DNA from 3 places in the Streptomyces sp. NPDC088745 genome. Region 2 is predicted to be linked to each of the others. Evidence: riboswitches for the same ligand, from Rfam matches in the RefSeq annotation. Region 2 holds a riboswitch; each other region holds the start of a gene.
What was found. A riboswitch is a leader RNA that binds a small molecule or an ion and turns the genes downstream of it on or off. The one in region 2 is predicted to bind thiamine pyrophosphate.

Region 1 (4,738 bases), on a different contig from region 2:
CCGCGACAGCCTGGCCGTCGCCCCGCCGGCGAGCTTCCGGTCGGGACGCGGCGCGACGGCGGGCGCGGGCCCGCCCCCGGCACCCGCACCATCGCGGGAGGAACGTTCCTCCCGCGCCGCGAAGTTCGGCAGTCCCACCAGGAGCAGCAGGGTCGCGGTGAAGACCGCGAGGATCAGCCAGGACCGGGGACTCAGGCCCCGGAAGTGTCGCGCCACTGTTCCCCCCGCTCGGCCGGCGTCCGAGGATTGTGCCAGACCGCAGGCCGGGCCCCGCGACGGGCGGGTTCCCGTCGTCCGGGCGCCTCTGGTCAGTCGAGGCGCAGGCGCAGGCGGCAGACGGCCGCGTCGGTGTCCCTGCGGACGGCGTGGGCGACGACCGCGCCGCGCTGGTTGTGCAGGAGCCGCTGCCAGAGGTGCGCGGGTTCGGCCTCGGGGATGAGCACGGTGAGGCGGGTCCCGGGCTCCGCGCTGCCGAGCTTCTTCGCGTACGAGGCGACCGGCCGCCCGACCGTACGGCGCTCGGAGGTCAGCGTGACCAGGGGGACGCCGGGGTTCCAGCGGGCCCAGTCGCGTTCCAGGGCCTCGGTGCGGGCGCGGTCCTCGGCGTCGGGGTGGCACACGGTGACCGCGTGCACCTCGTCGCCGAGGGACACCGCGGCGCCGAGCGCCTCGCCCGTGAGCCGGGACAGCGAGGAGACCGGAACGAGCACCACGGACCGGGCGCGGCGGGGGACGCGGGGAACGCGGCCGACCTCCAGGCGCGCGCCGATCTCCTCGTACGCACGGCGCACCCGTGCGAAGAGCGCCGTCAGCAGCGGCAGGGCGACGACGATCAGCCAGGCGCCGTCGTGGAACTTCGTCGCCGTGACGACGACCGCGCTGACGCCGGTCAGCAGGGCGCCCAGCCCGTTGAGCGCCGCCTTCCCGGCCCAGCGCGGCCCGCGGACCTTCCGCCAGTGCAGGACCATCCCGCCCTGCGCGACGGTGAAGCCGATGAACACGCCGATCGCGAAGAGGGGCACGAGGGTGTTGGTGTCGCCGCCGGACAGGACCAGGAGGACGGCGGAGACGACGGCGAGGGTGAGCACGCCGTGCCGGCGGACCTGCCGGTCGGCCTTGAGGCCGAAGACGTGCGGGAGGCAGTGGTCGCGGGCGAGGAGCTCGAGGAGTACGGGGAGCCCGCCGAAGGAGGTGTTGGCGGACAGCGCGAGCAGGGCGACGGTCGCGAACTGGACCAGGTAGAAGGCCCAGTTGTGGCCGAGGGAGGCGTCCGCGAGCTGGGCGAGGACGGTGACGTCCGCCACGGGCTGGAGGCCGAACCGGGAGATGAGGACGGCCAGGCCGATCAGCATCACGCCGAGCAGCGCCCCGAGGGCGACCTCGGTGCGCTGGGCGCGGCGGGCGGCCGGTGCGCGGAAGGAGGGGACGGCGTTGGCGATGGCCTCGACACCGGTGAGGGCCGAGCAGCCGGACGCGAAGGCCTTCAGCAGCAGGAGCGCGCCGACGGCGGTGGCGTCGTCGCCGAGCACGGAGGCGTGGCCCGCCGACGCCGCGACGGAGACCGGGGCGTCCCGCGTCAGCCCCGCCACGATCATGGTCAGGATCGAGCAGACGAAGACCGCCGTGGGGACGATGAACGCCCGGGCGGAGTCGACGATGCCCCGCAGGTTCACGGCGGTGACCAGGACGAGCACGGCCAGGCACAGCCACAGCCGCTCCTCGTGCAGGGCGGGGAACGCGGAGGTGAGGGCGGCGACCCCGGCGGTCACGGCGACGGCCACGTTCAGGACGTAGTCCAGGACGAGGGACGCGGCGGCCAGCAGGCTCGTGCGGGCGCCGAGGTGGGCCCTCGCCACCGCGTAACTGCCGCCGCCGTCCGGAAAGGCGGCGATGACCTGCCGGTACGAAGCGACCAGCACGGCGAGCAGCACGGCGATGCCCAGCGTGACGGGAAGCGTGAACCCGAGTCCGTGACCGCCCGCCGCGGCCAGCACCAGGACGATCGCCTCGGGTCCGTACGCCACCGACGCCATCGCGTCGAGGGACAGCGCGGCGAGGCCGGTGACGGCGGTCAGCTTGTGGCGGGAACCGGGGTCCGCCTGGGCGCTCCCCGCCGCTCGCGCACCGGGAGAGCTCTCGGCGCGGTCCGGGGGCGGATGCTCCACGGAGCAGGGGGACAAGGGGCTGGCGGACATGGACGTGCTCCTTCGACGCGAGTGCGCCCAGCATCGGTACGGCTCGGGCGGCGGCCGGCGTTCCTGGCGCGTTCTTGCCGGTCAGGGCGGCTGTCTTCACGGATTCTTGATCCTTGCGCCGGCTCTGCGGTCCGCGGCGGCTGCGCGGTCTGCGGTCCGTGCCTGCTCTGCGGTCCGCGGCGGCTGTGCGATCTGCGGTCCGTGCCTGCTCTGCGGTCCGCAGCGGCTGCGCGGTCTGCGGTCCGCGCCGACTGCGCGGTCTGCGCGGTCTGCGCCGTCCGCCGTCGGCCGGACGGCGAACGGGGCGGCCGGGCCGGTGCCCCGCGTGCGAACTCCCGTTCGCGGGGGAGGTACATTGCGTAGCGACCACCGCGGGAGCTCGGGAGCAGCCGGGCTGAGAGGGCGGACGGGAGTTCATCGCTCCCCTTTTCGCCGACCGCATGAACCTGGACCGGGTAATGCCGGCGTAGGAAGGGTGTTGACGATGGCTCCTGTCTCCGTACCTGGCCGATACGGCCCCGCTGTGTCCCCCGACGCCCCGGCGGACGTGATCGCGTCGCCGCGGTCGGCGGCTCTCCTGGTGCGGGCGGCCGGGTCCGTCAACCCGGGCTGAGAGCACGGGTTTCGACGGGCCGTGCGGTGAGCGGTGGCGTGAGCTCCGCCCGCTGAACAGCCCTCGCCCGCGCGCGGGGGGACTCCCCCCGCTCCCATTCCCGACGCCGCCCCGCCCGCATGGTGCGGGAACCCCCGTCGGCCCTGCGTGGCCGTCGGCGGAATCGGCACGGCTCCCCGGCGACCGCCCTCCCAGAGCGCGGCACGGCCATGCGGGCAGCGCGACCCCGTGGCCGCGGCCCCTTATCCCTTCCCTGTCCCTGTCCCTGTCCCGAGCCAGGAGTTCGTCCTGTGACCACCCCGCCCATCGCCCTCACCATCGCCGCCAGCGACCCCTCCGGGGGCGCCGGCATCCAGGCCGACCTGAAGGCGTTCTCCGCCAACGGCGCCTACGGAACAGCGGTCCTGACGGCCCTGACCGCGCAGAACACCCGGGGCGTCACCGGCATCCACACCCTTCCCCCGGAGTTCGTCACCGAGCAGCTCGACACGCTCTTCGCGGACGTCGCGGTGGACTCGGTCAAGATCGGGATGCTGGCCGACGCCGCCGTCGCCTCGGCCGTCGCGGACGCCCTGGAGCGCCACCGGCCCCGGTACGTCGTCCTCGATCCCGTGATGGTGTCGACCAGCGGCCACCGGCTCCTGGAGACCGACGCCGTGGCGGTGCTGCGCGACCGCCTGCTGCCCCTCGCCGACCTGATCACCCCCAACCTTCCCGAGGCCGGCGACCTCCTCGGCGCCGCCGCCGCGCACAACCGTGCCGAAGCCGTCGAGCAGGCCCGAGCCCTCCTGGCCGCCGGCGCCCGGCGCGTCCTCCTCAAGGGCGGCCACCACACCCACGACACCGAGTCCGTCGACGTGCTCGCCGCCGGCGACCGCGTCACCGAGATCTCCGCACCCCGCGTCACCACGCGCAACACCCACGGCACCGGCTGCACCCTGTCCGCCGCGATCGCCGCCCTCCGTCCGCAGCACGACGACTGGCACACCGCCGTCCGCGCCGCGAAGGAGTACCTGACCAAAGCCCTGCGCGCGGCCGACACCCTGCGCGTCGGCCACGGCCACGGCCCCGTCCACCACTTCCACCAGTACTGGAGCTGATCCCCATGCCCACGACGCCCACCCCCTTCTGCGACGAACTTTGGGCCGCCGTCGCCGAGATACGCGCGGCCATCGACGAACTGCCCTTCGTCACCGGCCTCGGCGACGGCACCCTGGACCGGGACAAGTTCGTCTACTACCTCGCCCAGGACGCCCACTACCTGCGCGACTACGCCCGCGCGCTGGCCGGCGCCGCCGCGAAGGCGGACCTGCCCGAGGACATCGCGTTCTTCGCGCAGCACGCGCACGACGCCATCGTCGTCGAGAGCTCCCTGCACCAGAGCAACGTCGTCGACGTGGACGCCTGGACGCCCTCCCCCACCTGCACCGGGTACACCTCCTACCTGCTCTCCGTGGCCCACACCCAGGGCTACGCCGAGCTGGCCGCCGCCGTCCTGCCCTGCTTCTGGATCTACGCCGAGGTGGGCCGGGCACTCCTCGAACACGCCGGCGACCTCGCCGCCCACCCGTACGGCGACTGGATCGGCACGTACGCCGACGACGAGTTCGAGGCCGCTACCGCGAAGGCCCGGAGCATCGTCGACCGGCTCGCCGGCCAGGCCGACCCGGCGACCCGCGCCCGGATGCGCACCGCCTTCACCACCGCGTCCGCCTGGGAGTGGATGTTCTGGGACGCCGCCTGGCGCGTCGAGTCCTGGCCCTTCGACCTCTCGCCCGCCCCGGCCGCGGAGCCCGCGAAGTGACGACGAGCACCGGACCCGCCCCGGGCACGGCCCCGGCCAACGAGGCTCCGCTCACCCTGGACCAGCCCACGCCCAGGGTCCTGTCCGGCTGGGACCAGGGGACCTTCTGGGCCAACCTGGGCGTGA
Region 2 (4,738 bases):
TCAAGTTCGACGCGCTGGAGTACAGCGAGGTGCTGGCCCGCGACCTCAAGGTCGCCGACGCCACCGCCATCACGCTGTGCCGCGACAACGACCTGCCGATCCTGGTCTTCGAGCTGCTGGCCGAGGGCAATATCGCCCGCGCGGTCAAGGGTGAGAAGATCGGCACGCTCGTCAACGCCCGGGGCACTCGGGGCTGACAGGTGGGTGGTCCGTCCCCCTGGCCCCGCCGGGGGATGGACAATGTCCTGCCGGTCGGACACCGTGCAGGAGACGACGCACGCAGCAGCAGATGTACGCAGCGGCAGGTGCGGGCGGTGACAGCAGCAGTGGTACGCAACAGGTGTACGCAGCAGGTGTACGCAGCAGTCCAAGTCATGCAGCGCAGTTCAAGACATGCAGGAGTACGTGGTGATTGAAGAAATTCTTCTTGAGGCCGAGGAGAAAATGGAGAAGGCCGTCGTGGTCGCCAAGGAGGACTTCGCCGCGATCCGCACCGGCCGTGCGCACCCGGCGATGTTCAACAAGATCGTGGCCGACTACTACGGCGCTCTGACCCCCATCAACCAGCTGGCGTCGTTCTCGGTCCCCGAGCCCCGCATGGCCGTGGTGACCCCCTTCGACGCGAGCGCCCTGCGCAACATCGAGCAGGCCATCCGCGACTCCGACCTCGGCGTCAACCCGAGCAACGACGGCCGCATCATCCGAGTGACGTTCCCCCAGCTGACGGAGGAGCGCCGCAAGGACTACATCAAGGTCGCGCGCAACAAGGCCGAGGACTCCCGGATCTCGATCCGCTCCGTGCGCCGCAAGGCCAAGGACACCCTCGACAAGCTGGTCAAGGACAAGGAAGCCGGCGAGGACGAGGTCCGCCGTGCCGAGAAGGAGCTCGACGACACCACCGCGAAGTACGTGGCGCAGGTGGACGAGCTGCTGAAGCACAAGGAAGCCGAGCTGCTCGAGGTCTGATGAACGACTCTTCCTGGGGAGCCCGGCCGAGGGCGGGCTATGCCGGTGAATGGACCGCCCCCGACCAGGGGCCCCTCCCGGCGGGTCCCGCGTACGATGCGTATGACGCCCAGCACACTCGGCCCATGCCCATCGTGCCCGAGACAGGCAGAGACGCCGACGACCGCGACGACCGGAACCGGGGGACCGCTCCTGCGAGGCGGAGCGGTCCCCCGTTCGGCGACGACATGCCGCAGGGCGGTTCTCCGTTCCGCGAAGAGATGCCGCAGGAGCTCATGTCCACCCCGCCCCCGGCGCCGCAGCAGCCTCAGGCGCAGCAGCCGCCCCCGCCCCCTCAGGCTGCTCAGCCTCTGGCGCCCGAGCCGCCTCCGGCTTCCCAGGCTCCGCACGTTCCTCAGGTCTCCCAGGCTCCACAGGTCCCTCAGGTTCCTCAGAAGAAGCGGGCGGGCCGTGATCTGCGGGCCGCCATAGGGGTGGGTCTCGGTCTCGGCGCCGTGATCTTCGCCTCCCTGTTCATCTGGCCGCCCGCCTTCATCGGTGTCATAGCGGTCGCCGTGGTCGTCGGGCTGTGGGAACTGACCTCCCGCCTCGAGGAGCGCAAGGGGATCAAGGCGCCGCTGGTGCCGCTCGCGGTCGGCGGTGCGGCGATGGTCGTCGCCGGTTACGTGCGCGGGCCCGAGGGCGCGTGGGTCGCGATGGCCCTCACCGCGCTGGCGGTGCTGGTCTGGCGGATGACCGAACCCCCCGAGGGGTACCTCAAGGACGTCACCGCGGGGGTCTTCGCCGCGTTCTACGTCCCGTTCCTGGCCACCTTCGTCGCGCTGATGCTCACCGCCGACGACGGGCCGCAGCGGGTGCTCACCTTCCTGCTGCTGACCGTGGTCAGCGACACCGGTGCGTACGCGGTGGGCTGGCGCTTCGGCAGGCACAAGCTGGCGCCGAGCATCAGCCCGGGCAAGACCCGGGAAGGGCTGCTCGGGGCGATCGCCTTCGCGATGGCGGCGGGCGTGCTGTGCATGACACTGCTGGTCGACGGCGGCACGTGGTGGCAGGGCATGCTGCTGGGCCTCGCGGTCGCGGCGAGTGCCACGCTGGGCGACCTGGGCGAGTCCATGATCAAGAGGGATCTCGGGATCAAGGACATGGGCACGCTGCTGCCCGGCCACGGCGGCATCATGGACCGGCTGGACTCGCTGCTGCCGACGGCTCCGGTGGTGTGGCTGATGCTGGTGATCTTCGTGGGGTCCGCGTGATCCCGGGTCCCGCGGTCGCCTGACCGGCGCTCGACCTGCTGCTGTACGGATGAGGGGCCCGCTGTCCACAGGACGGCGGGTCCCTCGTCTGCTTCTCACGGCTGAGCCGCCGTCGCTCTCACGGTGGTGGCCGGCCGCGGCGGTCCCGGGCGCGCAATGGCCGCTTTCGGTGGGTGCTCGCGATGTCTGCGACACTGGAGAGACCATGCCTGTACCCGGAGAACTCACTTTCGTCGCGCCCCGCGGAGCCAAGAAGCCCCCGCGGCACCTCGCCGACCTCACGCCCGCCGAGCGCAAGGAAGCGGTTGCCGAGATCGGCGAGAAGCCGTTCCGCGCCAAGCAGCTGTCCCAGCACTACTTCGCCCGGTACGCCCACGACCCGGCGGAGTGGACCGACATCCCCGCCGGTTCGCGCGACAAGCTGCGGGACGCGCTGCTGCCCGAACTGATGACCGTCGTACGGCACCTGTCGACCGACCAGGACACCACGCGCAAGACGCTGTGGAAGATGCACGACGGGACGCTGGTGGAGTCCGTGCTCATGCGGTACCCGGACCGGGTGACCATGTGCATCTCCTCACAGGCGGGCTGCGGCATGAACTGCCCGTTCTGCGCCACCGGGCAGGCCGGTCTCGACCGGAACCTGTCGACGGCGGAGATCGTGCACCAGATCGTCGACGGCATGCGCGCGCTGCGCGACGGCGAGGTCCCGGGCGGACCGGCGCGGCTGTCGAACATCGTCTTCATGGGGATGGGCGAGCCGCTGGCCAACTACAAGCGCGTCGTCGGCGCCATCCGCCGGCTGACCGACCCCGAGCCGGACGGGCTCGGGCTGTCGCAGCGTGGCATCACGGTCTCCACCGTGGGTCTGGTGCCCGCGATGCTGCGGTTCGCGGACGAGGGCTTCAAGTGCCGTCTCGCCGTGTCGCTGCACGCGCCGGACGACGAGCTGCGCGACACCCTGGTGCCGGTGAACACGCGCTGGAAGGTGCGGGAGGTGCTGGACGCCGCGTGGGAGTACGCGGAGAAGTCCGGCCGCCGCATCTCGATCGAGTACGCGCTGATCCGGGACATCAACGACCAGGCCTGGCGGGGCGACCTGCTGGGCCGGCTGCTGAAGAACAAGCGGGTGCACGTCAACCTCATCCCGCTGAACCCGACGCCGGGCTCCAAGTGGACCGCTTCGCGGCCCGAGGACGAGAAGGCCTTCGTCGAGGCCATCGCGTCGCACGGGGTGCCGGTGACCGTGCGGGACACCCGGGGCCAGGAGATCGACGGGGCCTGCGGGCAGCTGGCGGCGTCCGAGCGCTAGTTCGACGGAGCCCCTGTAGGCTGGGCTGCACATTTACATATTTCCGACAGGGGAGCGCCACAGCGCTGAGAGTGCGGCACCGTTCGTTGCGTACGGACAAGGCCGCAGACCCTCTGAACCTTGCCCAGGTCATTCTGGGTAGGAAGTTCGGTCGTTACTCAAGCTGTTGCGCCCTGCCCGCACCCCTTCTTCGGGGGCGGGCAGGGCCGCGTCTCTTCCTGGTCATGCCCAGGAGGATGTTTTGAGCACCATCAAGAGGTACGCCGCCACGGCACTGGCCGCAGCCGTCGGCGTCAGCGCGCTCGCCGCCTGCGGGGGCTCCGACAGTGACTCCGCCCGGAGCGGCGGGGCCGCCTCGAAGACCGTCACGCTGGTCAGTCACGACTCGTTCGACGTGTCGCCCGCCGTGCTGAAGGCGTTCACACAGCAGACCGGTTTCACGGTGAAGGTCCTCAAGAGCGGGGACGCCGGCGCCGCGCTCAACCAGGAGATCCTCACCAAGGGCTCGCCGCGCGGCGACGTCTTCTTCGGCGTCGACAACACCCTCCTCTCGCGCGCGCTCGACAACGGGCTGTTCCAGTCGTACGAGGCCAAGGGCCTGGAGCGAATACCGGCGGACCTCCAGCTGGACAGGGCCGAGCACCGGGTGACCCCCGTCGACACCGGCGACATCTGCGTCAACTACGACAAGAAGTACTTCGCCGACAAGAAGCTGGCACCGCCGAAGACCCTCGACGACCTGGTCAAGCCCGCGTACAAGGACCTGCTCGTCGTGGAGGACGCCGCGAACTCCTCGCCGGGCCTCGGCTTCCTCCTCGCCACCGCCGGTCAGTACGGCGACGACGGCTGGCAGGGCTACTGGCAGAAGCTCAAGGACAACGGCGTCAAGGTCGTCGACGGCTGGGAGCAGGCGTACAACGAGGAGTTCTCCGGGTCCGCCGGCGGCAAGAAGGCCAAGGCGGACCGGCCGCTGGTGGTCTCCTACGCCTCCAGCCCGCCGGTCGAGGTGCTCTACGCCGAGCCGCGTCCGGCCGAGGCCCCGACCGGTGTCGCCACCGGGACCTGCTTCCGGCAGATCGAGTTCGCCGGGCTGCTGGACGGCGCGAAGAACGAAGCGGGCGGCAAGGCGCTCCTCGACTTCCTCATCGGCAAGCAGTTCCAGGAGGACCTGCCGCTGAAGATGTTCGTGAACCCGGCGGTCAAGGGC
Region 3 (4,738 bases), on a different contig from region 2:
GCGGCACGTCCTCGTTGAGGTGCTGGTAGAGCACCTGCGCGGGGGTGCCGCCGGCGTGCGGCTTGGCACCGGTGAGCATCTCGTACAGGACGACGCCGCACGCGTACACGTCCGCGCGGGTGTCGGCGGTGCCGTGCTCGATCTGCTCGGGCGCCAGGTAGGAGACCGTGCCGAGGACGGACCCGGTGGTGCTGGTGACCGTGTCCACGGCGCGCACCAGACCGAAGTCGGCGACCTTCACCCGGCCGTCGTCCCCTATCAGGACGTTCTCCGGCTTCATGTCGCGGTGCACGAACCCGGCCCGGTGCGCCGCGCCCAGCGCCGCCAGCACCGGCTCCAGGATGTCGAGCGCCGCCCGGGGCTGGAGCGCGCCGCGCTCGCGCAGCACGTCGCGCAGGGTGCAGCCCGCGACGTACTCCATCGCCAGGTAGACGTAGTCGCCGTCGGTGCCCTGGTCGAAGACGCCGACCACGTTGGGGTGCGCGAGGCGGGCCACCGACTTGGCCTCGCGGATGAACCGCTCGACGAAGGCGGCGTCGGAGGCCAGCGCGAGGTGCATCACCTTGAGGGCGAGCTCGCGGTCGAGGCGGGTGTCCACGGCCCGGTAGACCGTGGCCATCCCGCCGACGGCGATGCGTGCCTCGACGAGGTAGCGGCCGTCGAGCAGCTGCCCGACGAGGGGGTCCTGGAGGGTCGTGTCCACGCAGGGAGTCTACGAGCCGGTAGGGGCGGGGCGGACGGGAGCGTACGGGGTGCGGCCGTACTGAGGCCGACCTGTGACAGGGGCGGACCCGCCCCCGCCGCCGTCACGGGCCGCCTCCTGCCACGGACCACGGAACGCCCCGCCACGGGCCGGCTCCTCAGAACGCCGGCCGCTCCGGGTCCAGCCGGGCCAGGCCCGACTCCGGGGAGGACGCCTGCGCGAAGTGCCGGCGCGGGATGCGGCCCGCGCGGTGGGCCAGCCGTCCCGCCGCCACCCCGTGCCGCATCGCCTCCGCCATCAGCACCGGCTCCTGCGCCCGCGTCACCGCCGAGGCGAGCATCACCCCGGCGCACCCCAGCTCCATCGCCAGCACGGCGTCCGAGGCCGTTCCCGCGCCCGCGTCGAGGATCACCGGCACCCGGGCCCGGTCCACGATCAGCTCGAAGTTGTGCGGGTTGCGGATGCCGAGTCCGGAGCCGATGGGGGAGCCCAGCGGCATCACCGCCGCGCAGCCCACGTCCTCCAGCTTGCGCGCCAGCACCGGGTCGTCGTTGGTGTACGGCAGGACGGTGAAGCCGTCGTCGACGAGGGTCTCCGCCGCGTCCAGCAGCTCGACCGGGTCGGGCAGCAGGGTGCGCTCGTCCGCAATGACCTCCAGCTTCACCCAGTCGGTCCCCAGCGCCTCCCGCGCCAGGCGCGCGGTGAGCACCGCCTCGCCGGCCGTGTAGCAGCCCGCCGTGTTCGGCAGCACCCGGATGTTCAGCCTGTCGAGCACGGACAGCACCGAGCCCTGCACGGACGCGTCCAGGCGGCGCATCGCCACCGTCGTCAGCTCGGTCCCCGACGCGATCAGCGAGCGCTCCAGGACGTCGAGGCTGGGCGCCCCGCCCGTGCCCATGATCAGGCGGGACGAGAAGGAGACGCCGCCCAGCGTGAAGAGGTCGTCGGCCATGGCGGTCAGCCCCCCTGGACCGCGGTGAGGACCTCGACCCGGTCGCCGTCGCCGAGAGCGGTGTCGGCCCACCGGGTGCGCGGCACCACGGTCTCGTTGAGGGCCGCGGCCACGCCGGCGGGCGCACGCGTGAGGGCGGCGACCAGGTCGTCGAGGGTGGTGCCGGGCGGGACCGCGCGCCCCTCGCCGTTCACGGACACGTTCACCGTGGTGCTCATGCGGGCTGCTCCTGTCGTACGGGAAGGGATGCGGCGGGGGCGAACCGGCGCGGGCTGAAGGCGCGGGCCTCGTCGGGCAGTTCCCCGGTGGTCAGCACGGTGGCCAGCACGTCGCCCGTCACCGGTGTCAGCAGCACCCCGTTGCGGTGGTGCCCGGTGGCGAGCACCAGGCCCGGCAGCAGGGTGGGCCCCAGCAGCGGTGCGTTGTCGGGGGAGCCGGGGCGCAGTCCGGCCCTGGTCTCGGTGAGGGGGAGTTCGGTGATGCCGGGGACGAGTTCGTGGGCGTCGCGCAGCAGCTCGTACACCCCGCCCGCCGTCACCGTGGTGTCCCAGCCGAGCTCCTCGCTGGTGGCGCCGACGACGAGTTCGCCGTTCGCGCGGGGCACCAGGTAGACCTGGCTGCCGCGCACCACCGCGCGCACGGTGCGGCTCAGGAACGGGGCGTACGCGGGCGGCACGGTGAGCCGCAGCACCTGTCCCTTGACCGGGCGCACCGGCGGCAGCGCCTCCTCGGGCACCCCGGCGAGCCGTCCGCTGAACGAGCCCGCGGCCAGCACCACCTGGTCGGCGGCGATCCGCGTGCCGTCGGCGAGGAGCGCGCCCGCGGCCCGTTCCCGTACCACCGTCAGCCGTTCGGCGCGGGCGCGGTGCAGGACCACTCCGGCGCGCCCGCAGGCCGTCAGGAGGGCCGCGGCGAGGCGTCGCGGGTCGATCTGGTGGTCGCCGTCCACCCGCAGCCCCCCGCGCACGCCGGGCGCCAGCATCGGTTCCAGGCGGCGGCACTCGCGTCCGGTCAGCCACTCCGACTCCAGCCCCGACTGCCTTTGCAGGGCGTGCAGTTCGCGCAGGTGGGCGCGGTCGTCGGCGTCCAGGGCGACGGCCAGGGTGCCGCACGCGCGGTAACCGGTGTCCTGCCCGCTCGCCTCCTGGAGCTCCGCGACGAAGTCCGGATAGCGGCGCGCGGAGGCGAGGTTGAGACCGAGCAGGGTCTGTTCGCCGTAGTGCAGTTCGGTGACGGCGGCCAGCATCCCGGCGGCCACCTGGGCCGCGCCGCCGCCCGGTTCGGGGTCGGCCAGGGCGGTCCGCAGGCCCCGCTGGGCGGCCCGCCAGGCCGTCACCAGGCCGATGATCCCGCCCCCGACCACCAGGACGTCGTACGGCTTTTCCGCAGAGGTGCGCATGGGCGTCCAGCCCCTCCCTTCGCCGGCATGACCCGGATCAGGTTCGTACGGTCGGAGGCCTGGTCAGCCTCCCTCTCAGCCCGGTCCGCCGGGCTCCCGTGAGTGCTTGTACGGTGACCAGACTAACCCCGGGTTCAACAGACTGTGAGGTGCCTCCCGTGCCCCGCTCGCTCGACGGACTGCTGCTGGCCCCGGTCGCCGACCAGGCGCCCGGACAGGTCGGCGCCCGCACCCGGTTCGCCTACCACGAGCGGGACGGCCGGATCTGGGCCGAGTACGCGGGCGGCGACGTCGTGCGCGGGCATCTCGTGGGCACGCGCGAGGGCGACCGGCTCGACTTCCGTTACGTACAGCTGGGGCACGACGGGACGACCTCGTCCGGACGGTGCCGCTCGCAGGTCGTGCTCCTGGCCGACGGCCGCGTTCGGCTGGAGGAGAGCTGGGCATGGGAATCCCAGGACGGCAGCGGCACGAGCGTCGTCGAGGAGATTCCGGGCGGCGGGGAGGCCGGCGCGCGGGCCAACATTCCTGACGGCTCGTCAGAAACGTAAGGTGGACGCGTGAGCGAGCAGAAGCACATCGTCGTCGTCGGCGCGGGCATGGCCGGAGTGCAGACCGCCGTCGCCCTGCGCGAGCAGGGTTTCGCCGGTCCGCTCACCGTGCTCGGAGCCGAACCCCATCCGCCGTACGACCGGCCGCCGCTGTCCAAGGCGGTGCTGCTCGGCAAGGCCGACGGCTCCGCCTTCGAGGTCGACTTCGAGGCGCTCGGCGTCGAACTGCGCCTGGGCTGCGAGGCGGTCGCCCTGCGCCCGGACGACCACGAGGTCGACACCCTGACGGGACCTGTTCCCTACGACCTGCTGGTGATCGCCACAGGGGCCGACCCGGTCACGCTGCCCGGCTCCCTCGGCGTCCCCGGAGTGCACCTGCTGAGGACGCTCGACGACGCCCGGCGGCTGCGGCCGGTGCTGGACGCGCAGAGCGACGTGGTGGTCGTCGGCGCCGGCTGGATCGGCGCGGAGTTCACCACCGCCGCCCGCGAGGCCGGCTGCCCGGTCACCGTCGTGGAGGCCGCCGACCGGCCGCTCGCCGGCACGATGCCCGCCGAGATCGCCGTCCCGATGGCCGCCTGGTACGCCGAGGGCGGCGCCGAACTGATCACCGGCGCACAGGTGGCCTCGGTGGAGCCGGGCGCGGTGCTGCTGGCCGACGGCCGCCGTCTCCCCGCCGACGCCGTGGTCGTCGGCATCGGGGCCAGACCCACGACGGGCTGGCTGGCCGGCTCCGGCGTGCGGCTCGGCGACGACGGATCGATCACCGCGGACGAGCACCTGCGCACCTCCGTGCCCGACGTGTACGCCGTCGGCGACTGCGCCTCCTTCCCCTCGCGCCGCTACGCTGCGCGCCTGCTCGTGCACCACTGGGACAACGCCCTCCAGGGCCCGCGCACCGTCGCGGCGCACATCACGGACGGCACGCCGGCGCCCTACGACCCGGTGCCCTACTTCTGGTCCGAGCAGTTCGGCCGCTTCGTGCAGTACGTCGGCCACCACGCGGACGCCGACGAGATGATCTGGCGCGGCGACCCCGCCACCCCCTCCTGGTCGGTGTGCTGGCTGCGCGGCGGGGCCCTGGTCGCGCTCCTCGCGGTCGGCCGCCCGCGCGACCTCGCCCAGGGGCGCAA

Region 1: it holds a riboswitch for thiamine pyrophosphate, as region 2 does, so the genes downstream of both, thiD (bifunctional hydroxymethylpyrimidine kinase/phosphomethylpyrimidine kinase) here and ACIP93_RS26550 (thiamine ABC transporter substrate binding subunit) in region 2, are expected to answer to the same signal.
Region 3: it holds a riboswitch for thiamine pyrophosphate, as region 2 does, so the genes downstream of both, thiO (glycine oxidase ThiO) here and ACIP93_RS26550 (thiamine ABC transporter substrate binding subunit) in region 2, are expected to answer to the same signal.

What each region holds. Positions count from the first base shown of each region.
Region 1 covers NZ_JBIVLB010000006.1:189,733-194,470, reverse strand. Annotated here, with positions in the region: gene ACIP93_RS18315 (hypothetical protein) at 1-216, opposite strand, end outside; gene ACIP93_RS18310 (APC family permease) at 309-2,195, opposite strand; TPP riboswitch at 2,557-2,686, shown strand; gene thiD (bifunctional hydroxymethylpyrimidine kinase/phosphomethylpyrimidine kinase) at 3,099-3,908, shown strand; gene tenA (thiaminase II) at 3,914-4,612, shown strand; gene ACIP93_RS18295 (purine-cytosine permease family protein) at 4,609-4,738, shown strand, end outside.
Region 2 covers NZ_JBIVLB010000011.1:192,440-197,177, forward strand. Annotated here, with positions in the region: gene pyrH (UMP kinase) at 1-197, shown strand, start outside; gene frr (ribosome recycling factor) at 409-966, shown strand; gene ACIP93_RS26540 (phosphatidate cytidylyltransferase) at 966-2,219, shown strand; gene rlmN (23S rRNA (adenine(2503)-C(2))-methyltransferase RlmN) at 2,425-3,531, shown strand; TPP riboswitch at 3,570-3,694, shown strand; gene ACIP93_RS26550 (thiamine ABC transporter substrate binding subunit) at 3,773-4,738, shown strand, end outside.
Region 3 covers NZ_JBIVLB010000003.1:439,692-444,429, forward strand. Annotated here, with positions in the region: gene pknB (Stk1 family PASTA domain-containing Ser/Thr kinase) at 1-703, opposite strand, end outside; gene ACIP93_RS11255 (thiazole synthase) at 861-1,655, opposite strand; gene thiS (sulfur carrier protein ThiS) at 1,661-1,861, opposite strand; gene thiO (glycine oxidase ThiO) at 1,870-3,054, opposite strand; TPP riboswitch at 3,052-3,164, opposite strand; gene ACIP93_RS11270 (hypothetical protein) at 3,213-3,605, shown strand; gene ACIP93_RS11275 (NAD(P)/FAD-dependent oxidoreductase) at 3,654-4,738, shown strand, end outside.